DNA from 2 places in the Sphingomonas sorbitolis genome. Region 1 is predicted to be linked to the other one. Evidence: predicted binding sites of a transcription regulator. Region 1 holds the regulator's gene; the other holds the start of a gene.
The links. Region 1 encodes LexA, which represses DNA repair genes until DNA is damaged. Its sites were predicted from a motif close to GTTCCNCNCTTGTTCT; they were not measured.
Positions count from the first base shown of each region.

Region 2: a site for LexA is predicted at 5,670-5,685, ahead of uvrA (excinuclease ABC subunit UvrA). Genes of this name have one in related genera too.

Region 1 is NZ_JAXOJS010000001.1:939,362-948,397, forward strand. Features, by position in the region: gene trpD (anthranilate phosphoribosyltransferase) at 1-720, shown strand, start outside; gene trpC (indole-3-glycerol phosphate synthase TrpC) at 722-1,498, shown strand; gene moaC (cyclic pyranopterin monophosphate synthase MoaC) at 1,495-1,962, shown strand; gene U1763_RS03845 (energy transducer TonB) at 2,054-2,749, opposite strand; gene U1763_RS03850 (molybdopterin molybdotransferase MoeA) at 3,347-4,528, shown strand; gene lexA (transcriptional repressor LexA) at 4,597-5,268, shown strand; gene U1763_RS03860 (ComEC/Rec2 family competence protein) at 5,961-8,147, opposite strand; gene gltX (glutamate--tRNA ligase) at 8,238-9,036, shown strand, end outside.
Region 2 is NZ_JAXOJS010000004.1:239,198-248,233, reverse strand. Features, by position in the region: gene lpdA (dihydrolipoyl dehydrogenase) at 1-920, shown strand, start outside; gene U1763_RS13265 (GGDEF domain-containing protein) at 1,702-2,847, shown strand; gene U1763_RS13260 (hypothetical protein) at 2,923-3,546, opposite strand; gene U1763_RS13255 (hypothetical protein) at 3,682-4,977, opposite strand; gene U1763_RS13250 (hypothetical protein) at 5,121-5,411, opposite strand; gene uvrA (excinuclease ABC subunit UvrA) at 5,693-8,575, shown strand.

The sequences.
Region 1 (9,036 bases):
GCGGTCGCGCTCGTCGTCGCCGCAACCGGCGTCCCCGTCGCCAAGCACGGCAACCGCGCCGCCTCCAGCAAGGCCGGCGCCGCCGACACGCTCGAAGTGCTCGGCCTCGACATGGACCGAGCCGGCGCCACTGCCGAGGCAAGCCTCAACGAGATCGGCATCGCCTTCCTGTTCGCCGCCAACCACCACCCGGCGATGAGACGCATCACCCCGATCCGCCAACGCATAGCCAAGCGCACGATCTTCAACCTGATGGGCCCGCTCGCCAACCCGGCCGGCACCACCCGCCAGCTCATCGGCATCGCCCGCCCCGATTACGTCACGCTCTACGCCGAAGCCCTCGAACAGCTCGGCACCGAAGCCGCGCTCGTCGTCTCGGGCGAAGAAGGCCTCGACGAACTGTCGGGTGCCGGCCCCAGCATTGTCGCCTCGGTAGGCACCGTCGCGCTCCCCGGCAAGGTCACCCCCGAAGACGCCGGCCTCACCCGCCACGCGATCACCGACATCCGCGGCGGCGACGCGCACCACAACGCCGATGCGCTCCGCCGCCTGCTCAAGGGCGAGACCGGCGCCTACCGCGACGCCGTCCTGCTCAACGCCGCCGCCGCCTTGATGGTCGCCGGCACCGTCCCCACCCTCGTCGAAGGCGCCGCGCAAGCCGCCGCCGCCCTCGACACCGGCAGCGCCGACGCGCTGCTCGCCCGCTGGATCGCCTACTGACATGACCATGCTCGACCGCATCATCGAAACCAAGCGCGCCGAAGTCGCTGCCCGCAAAGCCACGACCTCGCTCGCCGACATCGACGCCGGCATCGCCCGCATGTCGAAGCCGCGCGGCTTCCGCGCCGCGCTTGACGCGAAGACCGGCTACGCGCTGGTCGCCGAGGTCAAGAAAGCCAGCCCCTCGAAAGGCTTGATCCGCGCCGACTTCGATCCCGTAGCCCACGCCCGAGCCTATGAAGCCGGCGGTGCCGCGTGCCTCTCGGTGCTGACCGACGAAAAATGGTTCCAGGGCTCCGATGCCTATCTCACCGCGGCCCGCGACGCCGTCTCGATCCCCGTCCTGCGCAAGGACTTCATGGTTGACCCATGGCAGTCGACCGAGGCGCGCGCGATCGGCGCCGACTGCATCCTGATCATCGTCGCCGCGCTCGACGACATCCAGATGGCCGAGATCGAGGCCTCCGCGCTCGAATGCGGGATGGACGTGCTGGTCGAGGTCCACGACGCGCACGAGATGGAGCGCGCGCTGAAGCTCAAGTCACGCCTGATCGGCGTCAACAACCGCGACCTGCGCGACTTCACCGTCGACTTCCAACGCACCTACGACCTCGTCGGCAAGGCACCCAAGGACTGCACTTTCGTCGCCGAAAGCGGCCTCACGACCCGTGCCGAGCTGGACGCGATGGCCGAGCACGGCATCCACTGCTTCCTGATCGGCGAAGCGCTGATGCGCCAGGACGACGTCGAAGCCGCCACCCGAGCGCTCGTCGGGTGACCGGCCTGACCCACATCGACGAAGCCGGCGCGGCAAGAATGGTCGACGTCGGTGGCAAGGCGGTCACCGCCCGCGAAGCCGTCGCCTCGGGCCGCATAACCATGTCCGCCGAAGCCGCCGCGGCCATCGGCGCCGGCACTGCGAAAAAGGGCGACGTCCTCGCCGTCGCGCGCGTCGCCGGCATCATGGCCGCCAAGCGCACCAGCGACCTGATCCCCCTCTGCCACCCGCTCCCGCTCACCAAGGTGGAAATCGATCTGGTCGTCGACGAAACCGGCGTGACCGCCACCGCCACCGCCTCGACCGAAGGCAAGACCGGTGTAGAGATGGAAGCCCTGACGGCGGCCACGGTAACGCTCCTGACGATCTACGACATGGCCAAGGCGATCGACAAGACGATGGTCCTCACCGACATCCGCGTCCGCGCCAAGTCCGGCGGCAAATCCGGCAACTGGACCGCGTAACAGAAAACCCTCTCCTCAACGGGGAGAGGGATAGACGCCAAAGGCGGCGAGGGTGAGGGCAAGCCAAGCAGAACGCGCCTAGCTTTGGACTTCAATCGTCATCCATAGACCAGTCGTGGCTCTCCACGATCGTCGACTCGACCGGCCGGCCCGCAGCATCGAGCGACGGATCATACCGAAACCGCTGCTCGATCAGCCGACACGTCAGTGCATCAAGCTCCCGGCTCCCACTCGACCGGGTCACCCGGCACCGCGAGACTCGCCCATCGGTTTCGACCACGTACCGCACGAATACGCGCCCTCTGATCCCGGTCTCGGCACCGTCGTCCGGATAGTCGGAGTCCTTCAGCCGCCCCTTGCGCCACCGCGGCGGCGTCTCCTCACCACCCCCGCCGTCGCCATTGCCATACCCACCGCTCCCGGTGCCATTGCCGATCCCGCCACTCCCCGTCCCCGGCCCGCGCACATCCGAAGCGCCCGCCGTAGCCTGCGCCCCCACCCCGGCCTTCTCCGCAACCACGACAGGCGGCAGCACCACAACCGGCACCACCGGCGGCGGCGCCACTACCTCGGTAGCCTTCGACTTCAAATTAGGCGGCGACGCAGCCCCCTCCGGCTTGCGGCTAGGCGACGGCCTAGGCCGCACCTTCTCCTCAGGCGGCGGCGGTGGCGGAGGCGGCGCCGCATCGAACACCTTCAACGCATCGCTGACCACCGCCGGCATCGTCACCACCAGCCCGTTGAGCAGCGCATAGCCCAGCACCCCCGGCAACAGCACGGCGCCCACCGCCGCCCCGATCCTGTCTCTCGCCCGAGGCTGATTGCGTGTCATCATGCTGATCTGGTGTCTCTTTCCCCCAAACAAAGCCCCGCATCGGATGAACCCGCGCTGGCCAGACGTTCGAAGGACGCGAAGGCCATCACCCGCCTCCACTTGCCGACCCGAAAGAAAAACAGCGGCACCAACCTACCAGCACCACCCCAGCAAACGGGCACCACCCCAGCGAGCTAGCACCACCCCGGCGAAGGCCGGGGCCCAATTGGGAAGGCCAGCATTATAGCAACCGCCGGCCGCCCAACTCTTGTTTCCCCGCGAAGGCGGGGACCCAGCCTGGGCTCCCGCCTTCGCGGGAGAACAAGGAGGCAGTAGCGAACGTTCGATATCGGTCGACACGGTCAACCATGACGCCGTCACACGGGGCCGGCATCGCTCTGCCCGCTAAGCCAACAACACCTGTCCTACACACCAAACCCATGGCAGAGCGCGGAACATACCCGCGCACCCTACGCTTCTCATTTACCAAACCCCAACCGCCAAATCGCTCCCAGCGTCTGCACTTCCTATACTTCACTTTTCAGAACCGCCCAAAGACAGAGCCTTAGCATGACCCTAGTCCCCGTCGCCGAAGCCCAGACCCGCCTCTTCGCCATGGCCGCCCGCGTCGACCACGAGACCGTGGCCCTACGCGAAGCCGCAGGCCGCTGGGCCGCCGAGGACATCCCCGCCCGCCGCACGCAGCCCGCAGCAGACCTCTCGGCGATGGACGGCTACGCCATCCGCTTTGCAGACCTCCCCGGCCCCTGGAAAGTCATCGGCGAAAGCGCCGCCGGCCGCCCCTTCATGGGCCACGTCGCCGCCGGCCAAGCCACCCGCATCTTCACCGGCGCCGCCATGCCCGAAGGCGCCGACACCGTCATGGTCCAGGAAGAAGCCGAGCGCGACGGCGAAACCCTGATCCTCGCCGGCGAAGGCCCGCCAACGCTCGGCCGCAACACCCGCCGCAAGGGCCTCGATTTCTCCACCGGCACCCGCCTGATCGCCGCCGGCGATCGCCTCAGCCCCGCGCGCATCGCCGTCGCCGCGACTGGCGGCCACGGCAGCCTCACCGTCAACCGCCGCGTCCGCGTCGCCGTCGCCGCCACCGGCGACGAACTCGTCCCCCCCGGCTCGACCACCGACGGCGTCGCGCTCCCCGAATCGAACGGCATCATGCTCGCCGCGATGCTCGCCGACATGCCCGTCGACATCATCGACCTCGGCATCCTCCCCGACAATCTCGAAGTCCTCCGCGAAGCCTTCGCCAGCGTCGAGGCCGACCTGCTCGTCACCACCGGCGGCGCATCGGTAGGCGACCACGACCTCGTCCGCCCGGCGATCGAAGCCGCCAACGGCACCATCGATTTCTGGCGGATCGCGCTGCGCCCCGGCAAGCCGATGATGGCCGGCCGGATCGGCGAGATGATGGTGCTCGGCCTCCCCGGCAACCCGGTCTCCGCGTTCGTCACCGCGACGTTGTTCGTGAAGCCCGTCGTCGCGCACATGGCCGGCGCACGCGACCCGCTCCCTCAGTCGACCCATGCGCTGCTCGGCGAAGACCTCCCCGCCAACAATGCCCGCACCGACTATCTCCGCGCCGAACTGCGCGACGGCAAAGCCTATGCCTCGACGATCCAGGACAGTTCGATGCTGCTCACGCTGGCCCGGTCGACCTGCCTGATCGTCCGCCCCGGCAACGCACCCGTAGCAAAGACGGGCGAATCGGCGGAAATCCTGGTGATCGCGTGATACGGACGCTTGACGCCGTTAATTATGTTCCATAGAAGTTCCCAGTCTGTTCCGGACGGAGAACCGCCATGCTCACGCGCAAGCAGCACGAACTCGTCTGCTTTATCAACGATCGCCTCAACGATACCGGCGTCTCGCCGTCGTTCGAGGAGATGAAGGACGCACTCGACCTCAAGTCGAAGTCGGGCGTCCACCGTCTGATCAGCGCGCTCGAGGAGCGCAACTTCATCCGCCGCCTTCCCAACCGTGCGCGCGCACTCGAAGTGCTTCGCATGCCCGAGCGCGCCGAGAAAAAGGCGCCATCAAAGGCGTCGAACGTAAAGCCCTCGCCCGCTACCGCGCCACAGCCAGCGAACGACGTCGTCGAGATCCCCCTCCACGGCCGCATCGCCGCCGGCGTCCCGATCGAAGCGTTCGAAGGCAGCACGATGCTGGCCGTCCCCGCCGCACTGCTGGGTTCGGGTGAACACTATGCGCTCGAAGTCTCCGGCGACTCCATGGTCGAGGCCGGTATCCTAGACGGCGACTACGCCCTGATTCGCCGCACCGAGACCGCCCGAGACGGCGAGATCGTCGTCGCCCTGATCGAAGACAGCGAAGCCACCCTGAAATACTTCCGCCGCGAAGGCGCCATGGTCCGCCTCGACCCTGCAAACCGAGCCTACGACCCCCAACGCTACGCCCCCGCCCAAGTCCGCGTCCAAGGCAAACTCTCCGGCATCCTCCGCCGCTACGACTGAACTACCGGGACCGACTTGCGGCATCAAGGCGCAGGCCGGTCTCGGTGTTTGATTGCCAACGAAAAGCGACAGCCAGGCCGGTAAGCCAAGTCGCTTTTTCCTTACCGGCAACAGCGACTGGGCGTCTTCGGCGAACGAAACGATGTGCTCGGAGCTTTCGAGAAAATGGCCAGTTTTTCGACACCCCCAAGCAAACACCGCCAACCGTCCGGAAGACCCTCTCGCGCTCCGATGCATAAGCGCGACCTCGACTCGAACCCTCAATCTCTGCGCCTCTGCGCCTCTGCGCCTCTGCGCGAACATATCGCCGCCAATCCCCCGCGCAGCCGAAGAATTGGTTCGCGCGGAGACGCGGAGACGCGGAGGTGTTTCGCTTAGGGAGAACGAAACGATTCCAAACGTCTTTCGCAAGTAAGACCAGATAGCCGCCAGTCCGATTCATCCTGCCGTACAAGAACCTTCTCCGCGTCTCCGCGTGAACCAATTCTTTGCACCAAGATCGCATGCGACGACGGGTAATTTTGTTCACGCGAAGGCGCAAAGGTGCAAAGGCGCGAAGATGCAGTGCTTAGATTTGCGACTACCTGCCTTCGCAGACCACCGAAATACCGACGTGGGCTTACCGTTCATGGGGGTGTTGAGGTCTCCCGAGCCGCGTCACCTTCGCGCCTTTGCGCCTTCGCGTGAACATTCTACTTTTGAGGGCCTCGGTCGGCTCGAAACGACGCAGCACCGTGGAACCGGCCATGTCGCAGCCCGAACGAATGCACGGTGCGTTCGAGGAGAGGCGGATCGCGCCAGGGGTGACGATCGCCTGCGTTCAGGATGGTCACGACTGTCCCGCTTCCCAAGGTCAGCGCGACGCCGCCCGTACGCCGGAGTACACGACGATCCAGTTTCAGCCACCGCGGTACGCACCGTTTCGGCAGACCGCGTTCGCTGACGACGACATCGGCGCCGTGACAGGCGGCGATGAACTCAGCAATCGGGACCATATAGGCGCTGCGGGTCGCGAGGATGCGCCACGTCCGCCCCCGTGCGGCGATATCGGTGACGCACAGATCGCGACTGCACCGCGCGTCGGGTTGGTCCGCCAGCAGCAGCGGCTCGCCGTCCACTCCGCCGTTCTCGGCTAGCATGTCGCGCGTATAGTCGCCCGCCCGGTCGCGCAGCATCGCGAGCCCCGCAGCCGTCCGCACCGCGACATGGCGGCCGTCACCGGTCACGAGAACATCCGGGGCCGGCGTCGTCAGCGCCCAGATCGCACCGATCGTCAGCGGGACCAGCCCGAGCCGCCGCCACCGCGTTCGCCACACGGCGATCCAAATTCCTCCAACGATCATCAACGCAAACGCCGCCGTCGGCATCGCTGGCAGGGAGCGCACCGATCCGGGTGCGCTAGCAACGATATGCGCGAGCCACAGCAACGCATCGAGTGATCGCTGGACCAGCCACCATATCGGCGCACCAAGCCCGCCAGCATCGAGTAGCAACGCCAGTGCTTCCAGCGGCATCACCACAAACGTCGTCAGCGGGATCGCGATGATGTTGGCGAACGCGCCGTAGAGCCCGGCCTTATGGAAATGATAGACCGCGATCGGCATGAGCGCGAACTCGACGAGCAGGCCGGTGAGCAACAGCGATGCTACCCCACGAGCGAGACGGCGCGGTCGGCCCTCCTCGTGTGGCCCGAAGAATACGCGAATCGCCGGATGCTCGTGCAGCGCCATGATCGCGGTGATTGCCGCGAACGAAAGCTGGAAGCTCGGTCCCGCTGCCGATTCGGGCAGGACGAGCATGACGCACCCCGCCCCCGCCGCGACGAGGCGCAAGGTCATCGCCTCGCGCCCCATCGCCAGCGCCGCCAGCACGAGCAGCGCGGCGACGCACGACCGGATCGTCGGAACCTGGCTTCCGGTCAGCAACGTATAGCCGATCGCCGCCGCCGCTCCAGCCAGCGCAGCGATCAGAGGCAAGCGCGCGTGCAACGCCAGCCACGGGCTCAGCGCCAGCAGACGCAACACGATCAGCATAGTCGCGGCTACCGCTGCGGTGATGTGCAATCCGCTCACCGACAGCAGGTGCGCGAGCCCGGCCCGGCGCATCGCCTCCGAATCCTCTTCGCTGATGGCACCGACGTCGCCGGTCGCGAGCGCGGCGGCGATCCCGCCCGCGCTGCCGTCCAGACCCGATACGATGTGGTGCGACAACGCGACGCGGATGCCGGCACCCGACTCGCTCGGCGTTGTCACAGCCACCGGTGCGAAGCCCCGCCCTGTCGCGCCGATCCCGCCGAACCACGCGACACGCGCGAAGTCGTAGGCGCCTGGCACCGCGGGCAGCGGCGGCGGCATCAGCCGAGCCCGCAGATGCACGATCGCTCCCGTTCCCAGGAGTTTGGGCGCATCCGCTTCAGCAAGATTGACGCGGACACGATATGGCAAGGCGAGCGGTCGCCCATCCGTCTCCGCCCCCTTTCCGATAGGCAGCACCGTCAGTCGGACCAGCTTCCGCGCCACCAGCGGCTCGATCGCTTCGACCTTTGCCGAGAAGCTCGCGATCGTCGGTCCGCCCAGCACGGGTCGCGCCACCGACTCCGATCGCGCCCAGATCAGTCCGAGCCCCAGTGCTGCCGTCAGCAACCCGATCGCCAGCGACCGCGCGGCACGCCCGCCATGCCCCACCGCCAGACACGCCAGCCCACCAGCCGCCAACACCAGCACCGCTACGCACCACGCCGCCGGGTCCGGCAGCGCGAACCACAGCGCGATCCCGCCACCCAGCATCACCGGCAGCCACAACACCAACTGGTCGCGCTCCGCCTCCAGCCAGCGTTCCACGGCAAGCCCGACGACAGCCCCCCATCGCGGCACGCCCATTTGTCGCCGCCAAGGACGCATGCTAGGGGCGGCGACGGCTGTCATGGCCATCGTTTCTCCATCGTTTCATCAGTCTGGGAGCACCCGCGGTTGGGCGCAATATCTGATACGGGCACCGCCAACTCGGCCGCACCCGTGGTTACCCGTTTCGCTCCGTCGCCGACGGGGTTCCTGCATCTTGGCGGCGCGCGCACCGCGCTGTTCAACTGGCTGTTCGCGAAAGCAAACGGGGGTAAATTCCTGCTGCGGATCGAGGATACCGACCGGGTCCGCTCGACCCAGCCGGCGATCGACGCGATCATCGACGGGATGCGCTGGCTCGGGCTCGACTGGGCCGGCGACGTCGTCATGCAGTTCGCCGGTGCCGAGCGTCACGCTCAGGTCGCGCACGAGATGGTCGCGAACGGCCACGCCTATCGCTGTTACATGACCAACGACGAGATCGCCGCGATGCGTGCCGAGGCGCAGGCTGCGAAGAAGCCGCTCCGCATCCGCAGCCCCTGGCGCGATCGCCCCGAGAGCGATGCGCCGAACCTCCCCCACGTCGTCCGCCTGCGCGCGCCGCAGGAAGGCGCCGTCACGATCGAGGACCGCGTGCAAGGTGCGGTCACGGTCAAGAACGAAGAGATCGACGACCTCGTCCTGCTCCGCTCGGACGGTACGCCGACCTATATGCTGGCCGTCGTAGTCGATGATCACGACATGGGCGTGACGCACGTCATCCGCGGCGACGATCACCTCAACAACGCGTTCCGCCAGTTGCCGATCTACCGCGCGATGGGCTGGCCCGAGCCGATCTACGCGCATATCCCGCTGATCCACGGCCCCGACGGCGCCAAGCTGTCGAAGCGTCACGGCGCGGTGGGCATCGAGGCCTACCGCGACGAGA
Region 2 (9,036 bases), on a different contig from region 1:
TCGTCGACAGCACCGGCGCGCTCGAGATTCCGAAGGTCCCCGAGCACATGGTCGTCATCGGCGGCGGCGTGATCGGTCTCGAGCTCGGCAGCGTCTGGCGTCGCCTCGGCGCGAAGGTCACGGTCGTCGAGTTCGTCGACCAGATCCTCCCCGGCTTCGACGGCGAAGTCCGCCGCGAGACCGCCAAGCTCTTCAAGAAGCAGGGCATGGAGCTCAAGCTCTCGACCAAGGTCACCGGCGTGACCGTCGACAACGGCGTCGCGACCGTCACCGTCGAGCCCGCCGCGGGTGGCGCATCCGAGACGCTGACCGCCGATGCGGTGCTCGTCTCGATCGGGCGGAAAGCGAACGTCGACGGCCTCAACCTCGAGGCCATCGGCCTCGAACTCAACAAGCGCGGCCAGATCGAGACCGACCATTCGTTCCGCACCAAGGTCGACGGAGTCTGGGCGATCGGCGACTGCATCCCCGGCCTGATGCTCGCGCACAAGGCCGAGGACGAGGGCGTCGCGGTCGCGGAAAACATTGCCGGCCAGACCGGCATCGTCAACGAGGACGTCATCCCGAGCGTCGTCTACACGATGCCCGAGATCGCCGGCGTCGGCCTCACCGAAGAGGCGGCGAAGGAAAAGACCGAGATCAAGGTCGGCAAGTTCCCGTTCGCCGCGAACAGCCGCGCCAAGACCAACCGCGACACCGACGGTTTCGTGAAGATCATCGCCGACGCCAAGACCGACCGCGTCCTCGGCGTCTGGATCGTCTCGAGCCTCGCGGGCACGCTGATCGCCGAAGCCGCCATCGCGATGGAATTCGGCGCGACCAGCGAGGACATCGCCTACACCTGTCATGCGCATCCGACGCATGCCGAGGCGATCAAGGAAGCCGCCATGGCGGTGCAAGGCAAGCCCATTCACATCTAGCAAGTGCTAGATATGATCTAAAGGGCTTGCCCGGCCGGCGGCGCTCCAGCGCCGTCCGACGACAGGGGCTTTGCCCCTGTCCGGCCAAGCAAAGCCCAAACTGAATTTTGAAAGGGCGTCGGTGGTAATCCACTGGCGCCCTTTCTGCGTCTACAGAGCAAGGGGAAAAGGTGGCTCGGGATTGAATGGCAGTTTGCGCGAAGCCCCGTACGTTCCTCAAAACCCATCCGACACCCACCCCCAATCCGTCATCCCGGCGAACGCCGGGACCCACGGTTACGGCGAACCCGGCGATACCGTGCTGCCATGACCCTGTTCGCGACCATGGGTCCCGGCGTCTGCCGGGTTGACGGAAGGAGTGATGAATGGGGAAGCCCGATTAAAAGGGGACGCGAGCTCGGGTAGACCATGATTGGCCCGGCCTATCACGACGCCGAACGCGCCTCGCACACCCCCCCATCCGTCGTCTCGGCGAACGCTGGGAACCCCCGGTTACGGCGAACCTGGCGATACCGTGCTGCCAAGACCTGGTCCGCTACCATGGGTCCCGGCGTTCGCCGGGATGACGGGGGAGGAAAGCGCGGCGAAAGCGGAGGGCGTATGCCTGACGAGGCGCGTCGCGCTAACGACCTCTCGCCCAAGCCATACCGCGCGCGCACCCCGCGCACCCCCCGAACACTCCAACCCCCAATCTCTAAACGTCCGCCGTTCCACCCAACCCAAACGAATCCTTAGCAAAGCCAGCCTATTAGCCGCCTAACGAACGAACAAGCAGGTGTCCGTGGCGCTCGATCTCACTACCCTTTACGTGGTTGCCGCGCTTGGCATGCTGGTGGCGGGGTTCGTCCACCTCGTGCCGGTGGCGACGGGGCGGTTCGGCACATGGGCGCTGCTATGGGGCGCAGGCCATCTCGTCGTCGGGTTCGGCACGATGATGGCGGTACTGAACGACAGTATCGGCATCGCCTGGGCGCCGAATACCGGCAATCCCGCCGCGGTGATCGGGTATGCGCTGATCGCCGGTGCCGTGCTCCGGTTCGCTCGGCCCGAGGCTCGCCTGACGCCGCTTTTGGGAATTGCCGCCATTTTGGCCGTACCCTTGGTGTTTAGTGACGATCCCGCACATTTTCACCTCCGCGTCGCCTATCTCAGCGTCGTTCGCGCGAGCTTCGACGTGGTCGTCGTCATTGCTGCACTCCGGCTGGCGCGGCGTGAATCGCTCCAGACCGGCTGGATCGTGGCGGCTCTGTTCGCGATCACCGTGCCGCTCTTTCTCGGCCGCGCCTGGCTCGCCTATCACGACCGGATCGGCACGCAACTGACCGGCATGCACAACGGTCTTGGCGCCTGGCTCGCCGCGGGCCAGATCGCCTTCATCATCTTCCGCACCTTCTCGCTGCTGATCCTGCAAGCGGAGCGCGGCCAGACGGCCCTGCGTGACCAGATGGAGCGCGATCAGCTTACCGGTGCACTCAATCGCGTAGGCCTCGACCGCGTCAGTCGGACGTTTGACCCGCAGACACCGCTCGCAGTCATGATGTTGGATATCGATCGGTTCAAAGCATTGAACGATACGCTGGGCCATGCCGCAGGCGACGCGGCGTTGTGCACGTTGGCAGACATTGCGAGGACGGCGCTCGGTCGGAACGGTCATCTGGTTCGATGGGGTGGAGACGAGTTCGTCTGCCTGCTGCCCGATACCGCTGTCGATCAGGCCATCATGCTGGGCGATGCCATCGCCGCGGAGTTTGCCTTGGCTATGCAACGTGATGCACCGGCGGCGGGTTTGATAGGTGTCAGTATCGGCACCGTCGACGGCGTCTGGGCTGGCCAGATTGCCGACCTGATCTCACGCGCCGACGCGGCAATGTATCGTGCCAAACGCGCGGATCGTCGCACATCGATCGGGTACGAGAAGGCCGCTTGACGATACTGAGGCTTGACCAGGCCCCACCCCGATCGTGACGACGCCGGCATTATTGGGCCGTAGGATGGGCTACGGTCAGCCGGAAGAGGGCGTTTCCTTGTCCGGCTTGGCGCCTGCCCGGCTTGCGAACCCGGCAAAAAGCCGTTCGAGTCCACCAGCGACGCTGTCGAGGACCTTTGCCATCTCGGGCGACAGCGCAGGTGCATCGCTGCGGGGCGGTTCGGGGGTGTCGCCTGCGAACGGGCCGGATCCTGCATTTAGTTCGGCTGCTGCAGGCTCCGGGTCCGGCGATCCGTGCTTGACGGAGTCAGTATGGCCCGATCCCTGTACGGGAGAAGACTTGTCAGCACCGGATGCAGCGATGTCTTCGGTCGCGCTAGTTGCGGGTGCGGCGGGGGCGGGGGGCGACGATCCAGCCCGGGACGGCGATCCGCCTCCACATGCCTGGTCCGACCCTGGCGAAGCAGGCCGCTCTCCCGTCGATCGCGTACCCTTGCTGGCGATCGCCGCGGCGGCCGCCATGAGCCCAGCGGCGAGGACCTGACGCCCGGCGCCCTTTGCCAGCACGCCGAGAACGATGTCCCGTCCTACCGGACTAGCCATGCTTTCGATCAGCGTGTTTCCCGTCTTTCGAAGGTCTTTCGGGATCTTCACGCCGCCGATCCGCTTGGGAATCCTGGCTGTCTTCGTCTTTGCCATATCAGTCTCTCACGCTGTGTCTGATATAGATAAGACACCGGACCTAGAGTGCAACACACGCGCTCAGCGGATCGGCTCCGTCGATGCTCCTGCGATTGCGGGCGCAGGGCGTTCATTAGTAAATCCGATCGGGCGTTACGACCCGAACACGCTGAACGGGACGCCGACGAACAGACCAAGCGTGAAATCGTCTTCGCGGCCACCGGTGCCGTCGCGACGGTTCAGATAGACACCGCGTACGCCGCCGCGCAGCTTGCCGGTGCCGTCGCCGACGAAATACACGGGCACGTCCAGCGAAAAGGCCTTGGACTTCAGATCGACGCTGACCTGCGGCGCGATCGCCAGCGTCGCGAACTGTCCGACCGCTGCGCCAAAGCCATGCCGCGCTTCGACTGCGACGATCGCCTTGTCCTTCCGCACCGGTGCGCCGTCCGCGTTCGTCAGGCACTGCGTCTGTGGTGTCGTGATCGGTTGGCAGAGCGTCACCGGATCGTTTTCGGCATAGCGGCGGCCATAGGTGAAGGACCCGGTCAGCGCCGATTGGCCCAGTCCGAGTAGGACACCGCCAAACGCGGTGGCCTTGAAACCCAGCCTCGACTGGTCGCGGGTCGTGAATGCGGCGCGATCGAGATAGGTAAAATCGATCTGGCTCGCCGCCACTCGCACACCATAAAAATCGATGTTTCCGGGCAACGCGGCCTTGATCATCGAGCGCAGCCCTTGCGGATAATAGCGTAAGACAAACATCGATACGCCGGTCGGAAAGCTATAGGGATCGCACAGCTGGGCCACGTCGTCCTTGTCGCCATTCGCGTTCAGGCAACTCTCCCGCGCACGCTCGACCTCTGGCTTTTCCGTACCATTCAAGTCCGCCTCGGTTGAATAATGGATATAGGATAGGGCGATCTCGGTGCCGCCCGAAAACCCGTCCAAACCTAATATCTTCGCTTCATGGCTCGAATCGAGATCGCTCGCGGCGGTGATCGTCAGATGATCGGCTGCCAGCCGCTTCCCGGTCTGCACACCGCTGATGTCGAGCGTCCAGGACAGGCTCGCGATCTTGTCCTCGCTTGATGCGATGAATTGCAGATCGGGCGTTGGGCTGGATTTCAGGAAGCGGTCATTGGGCCCGTTTGCGGAGCCGGATTCGACCGCTTCCACAGCCAGAAGCCTGTTGTCCGCGATATGATCGACGATCATGTTTCCAATTGTCGATCGCTTGCCCTGCGCATTGGCTCCCGTGACGACGGGCGCATCGGCCCCCGGCACGACCTTACCCACGGCCCCAGACGTTACCGACGATGCATCGGCCGTCATGCCGCTGGCGATCAGGCGCAGGTCCCGCGCCGCCGCCTCGGCAGCCCGGGCGGCTCGCGTCGCCGCCTGCGCCGCGCGCTCAACTGCGGCGAGTGCGCGGTGGTAATCTGCCATCGTCGGCGCCGTGACAGGCTCTGCCGGTTTAGCGCCGGCCGCAGCGGGTGTGGGAGGCGAAGACTGTGCCCAGGCATCGCCATGTCCCGCCAGGCCAATGGCGAAAGCGAGAGCATTGATCGCACGCATCCGGACCGGCAGCATCAGCGCACGTCGATCAGGAAAGCATCATAGGCCTTCCCGAGTGGGGGCGGGATCGTCGATGCATCGCGGGTATAGATCGCCGCGCCGTTGCGCAGGATTTCGACCTTCATGGTGGCACCGGGATCACCGATCATCACCCATTCGAGCAATTTCTTGCGGTCAGGTACGGCCTTGAAGATACCTTTACCGCCGCTCGTCGCGACGGGTTGCCCGTCGAAGGCAAAGCCATAATCGGCGATGCCGTTCAGATGCGACACTACGATTTCGAGGACTGTGCGCAGATCAGCCATGAAAATACTGCCCCTGTAGGGCCGAACGGGCGAGGACCGCGTCGAGTGTGCGGTGGGTCGAGGATCGGCCGGTAAAATACACGCGGCACGCTACGAACTGGACGCCCTGTGGAGCGTTGACCCGTGGATACCCTATTCACCGCCAATCACAGCGGCGAGATAGGTCCGTTTCGGGGATTTGGCATCGAACGCGTGACGGACGTGGTGCGCTGGCGGAATCCCGTTGCCGTTCCTATCTCCCGCACTGGTATCCGGCCAAGAACAGAAGTAGAACTCACCTTATGCTGACCAAGATTTCCGTACGCGGCGCGCGCGAGCACAACCTCAAGGACGTCGACATCGACATCCCCCGCGACACGCTCACGGTGATCACCGGGCTGTCGGGTTCCGGCAAGTCCTCACTCGCGTTCGACACGATCTACGCCGAGGGCCAGCGCCGCTACGTCGAATCGCTCTCCGCCTACGCCCGCCAGTTCCTCGAACTGATGCAGAAGCCCGACGTCGACCACATCGAGGGCCTCTCGCCCGCGATCTCGATCGAGCAGAAGACGACGTCGCGCAACCCGCGCTCGACCGTCGCCACCGTCACCGAGATCTACGACTACATGCGCCTCCTATGGGCGCGCGTCGGCATCCCGTACTCGCCCGCGACCGGCGAGCCCATCGCGGCGCAGACCGTCAGCCAGATGGTCGACCGCGTCATGGCGCTCCCCGAGGGCACGCGCCTGTACCTGCTCGCCCCCGTCGTCCGCGGCCGGAAAGGCGAGTACCGCAAGGAACTCGCCGAGTGGCAGAAGGCGGGCTTCGCGCGCGTCCGGATCGACGGCGAGATCCACGACATCGACGAAGCTCCCGCGCTCGACAAGAAGTATAAGCACGACATCGAAGTCGTCGTCGACCGCCTCGTCGTGGGCGGCGAAATCGCCACGCGCCTCGCGGAGTCGTTCGAAACCGCGCTGAAACTCGCCGACGGCCTCGCCTATGTCGACCCCGCCGACCCGGTCGAGCCGCACACCCCCAAGTCGGAAATCCTCGGCAACAACGCCCCCGACGGCCGCATCGTCTTCTCCGAAAAATTCGCGTGCCCGGTCAGCGGCTTTACCATCTCCGAGATCGAGCCGCGCCTGTTCTCGTTCAACGCCCCGCAAGGCGCATGCCCGGCCTGCGACGGCCTCGGCGAGAAGTTGCTGTTCGACGAAGACCTCGTCGTCCCCAACCACATGCTCAGCATCAAGAAGGGGGCGGTCGTCCCCTGGGCGAAATCCAACCCGCCGTCGCCCTATTACATGCAGGTCCTCGGCAGCCTCGCGCGCGAATTCAAGTTCGACATCGAGACGCCCTGGTCCGACCTCCCGCCGGAGGTCCAGAGCACCATCCTGCACGGCTCGAAGGGCAAGCCCGTCACGCTCACCTTCATCGACGGCAAGAAGAAATACGACGTCTCGAAGCCGTTCGAGGGCGTCATCGGCAACCTCAACCGCCGCATGCTCCAGACCGACTCCGCCTGGATGCGCGAGGAACTCAGCAAGTACCAGTCCGCCGCCCCGTGCGAAGTCTGCGGCGGCGCGCGCCTGAAACCCGAAGCGCTCGCGGTCAAGATCGCGATGAAGGACATCTCCTACGCCACGCATCTCTCGGTGGTCGACGCGCTCCAGTTCTTCACCGACATGCCGCAGCACCTCGGCGACCAGCAGAACGCGATCGCCGAACGCATCCTCAAGGAGATCGTCGAGCGTCTGGGCTTCCTCAACAATGTCGGCCTAGACTACCTCAACCTCGACCGCACCTCCGGCACGCTCAGCGGCGGCGAAAGCCAGCGCATCCGCCTCGCGTCGCAGATCGGCAGCGGCCTGTCCGGCGTGCTCTACGTCCTCGACGAGCCCTCGATCGGCCTGCACCAGCGCGACAACGACATGCTCCTCAAGACGCTCCGCCGTCTGCGCGATCTCGGCAACACCGTGCTCGTCGTCGAGCATGACGAGGACGCGATCCGCACCGCCGACTACATCATCGACATGGGCCCCGGCGCCGGCGTCCGCGGCGGCCAGGTCGTCGCGCAGGGCACGCTGAAGCAGATCCTCAAGTCGAAGGGCAGCATCACCGCCGACTATCTCAACGGCACGCGCGAGGTGCCGGTCCCAACCACGCGACGGAAAGGCAACGGCAAGAAGCTCACCGTACACAACGCGGTCGCCAACAATCTGCGCGGCGTCACCGCCAGCCTGCCGCTCGGCACCTTCACCTGCATCACCGGCGTCTCCGGCTCGGGCAAGTCGAGCTTCACGATCGACACGCTCTACGCCGCCGCCGCACGCGAGCTGAACGGCGCGCGCATCGTCCAGGGCAAGCACGACAAGATCACCGGCCTCCAGTATCTCGACAAGGTCATCGACATCGATCAGTCGCCGATCGGCCGCACCCCGCGCAGCAACCCCGCCACCTACACCGGCAGCTTCACGCAGATCCGCGACTGGTTCGCCGGCCTGCCGGAATCGCAGGCGCGCGGCTACAAGCCCGGCCGCTTCAGCTTCAACGTCAAGGGCGGCCGCTGCGAGGCGTGCCAGGGCGATGGCGTGCTCAAGATCGAGATGCACTTCCTCCCCGACGTCTACGTCACCTGCGACGTCTGCCACGGCGCGCGCTACAATCGCGAGACGCTCGAGGTGAAGTTCAAGGGCCATTCGATCGCCGACGTGCTCGACATGACGGTCGAGGACGCCGCCGAGTTCTTCAAGGCGGTCCCCCCGATCCGCGACAAGATGGCGATGCTGGTCGAGGTCGGCCTCGGCTACGTCAAGGTCGGCCAGCAGGCGACGACGCTCTCGGGCGGCGAAGCGCAACGCGTCAAGCTCGCCAAGGAACTCTCGCGCCGCGCCACCGGCAACACGCTGTATATCCTAGACGAACCCACCACCGGCCTCCATTTCGAGGACGTGCGGAAATTGCTGGAAGTCCTCCACGCGCTGGTCGAGCAAGGCAACACGGTCGTCGTGATCGAACACAATCTCGACGTCATCAAGACCGCCGACTGGGTCCTCGACCTGGGCCCCGAAGGCGGCGTCAAGGGCGGCGAAATTGTCGCGGAGGGGACGCCGGAGAAGGTCGCGAAGGCCAAGGGAAGCTTTACGGGGAAGTATCTGGCGCCGTTGCTGGAGAAGCGGTGAGATCGGTCGTTCATTAAACGACCGATCGGTTAAGCAATAGCTTTCGCGTCGAGGACATTCCTTTAAGAATGTATTGTCGAGCCGGTGAACTCATGCCTTCCCACACATCCTCGGCTGTAGTCAGTAGAAAAGTGTAATTTATTATTTGTATCACTCTAGAAAATTCACGTAGTGCAACCTTCATCGGTTTCACACTGTGGGTGGTATTCCCGAGAGACGTTGAGCTCCATACCCCGGGAATCTGCCCGTGAATTATTGCTGATATTTCGCTATACCAAGAATTCAATTCTGAGGAAAGTCCAATAGGATCCTGTTTGTCTTTGAAAAATGGGGTGTGGGCCCCATGATACTTTATGATCTCGCTTTTTGACATATAGAACGACGTATCTCTTATGAGAGTGCGTAATTCTATTTCGTGGTCACAAAAGTATGAAAAATAAAGCGCATTTTCAACTGCGGCT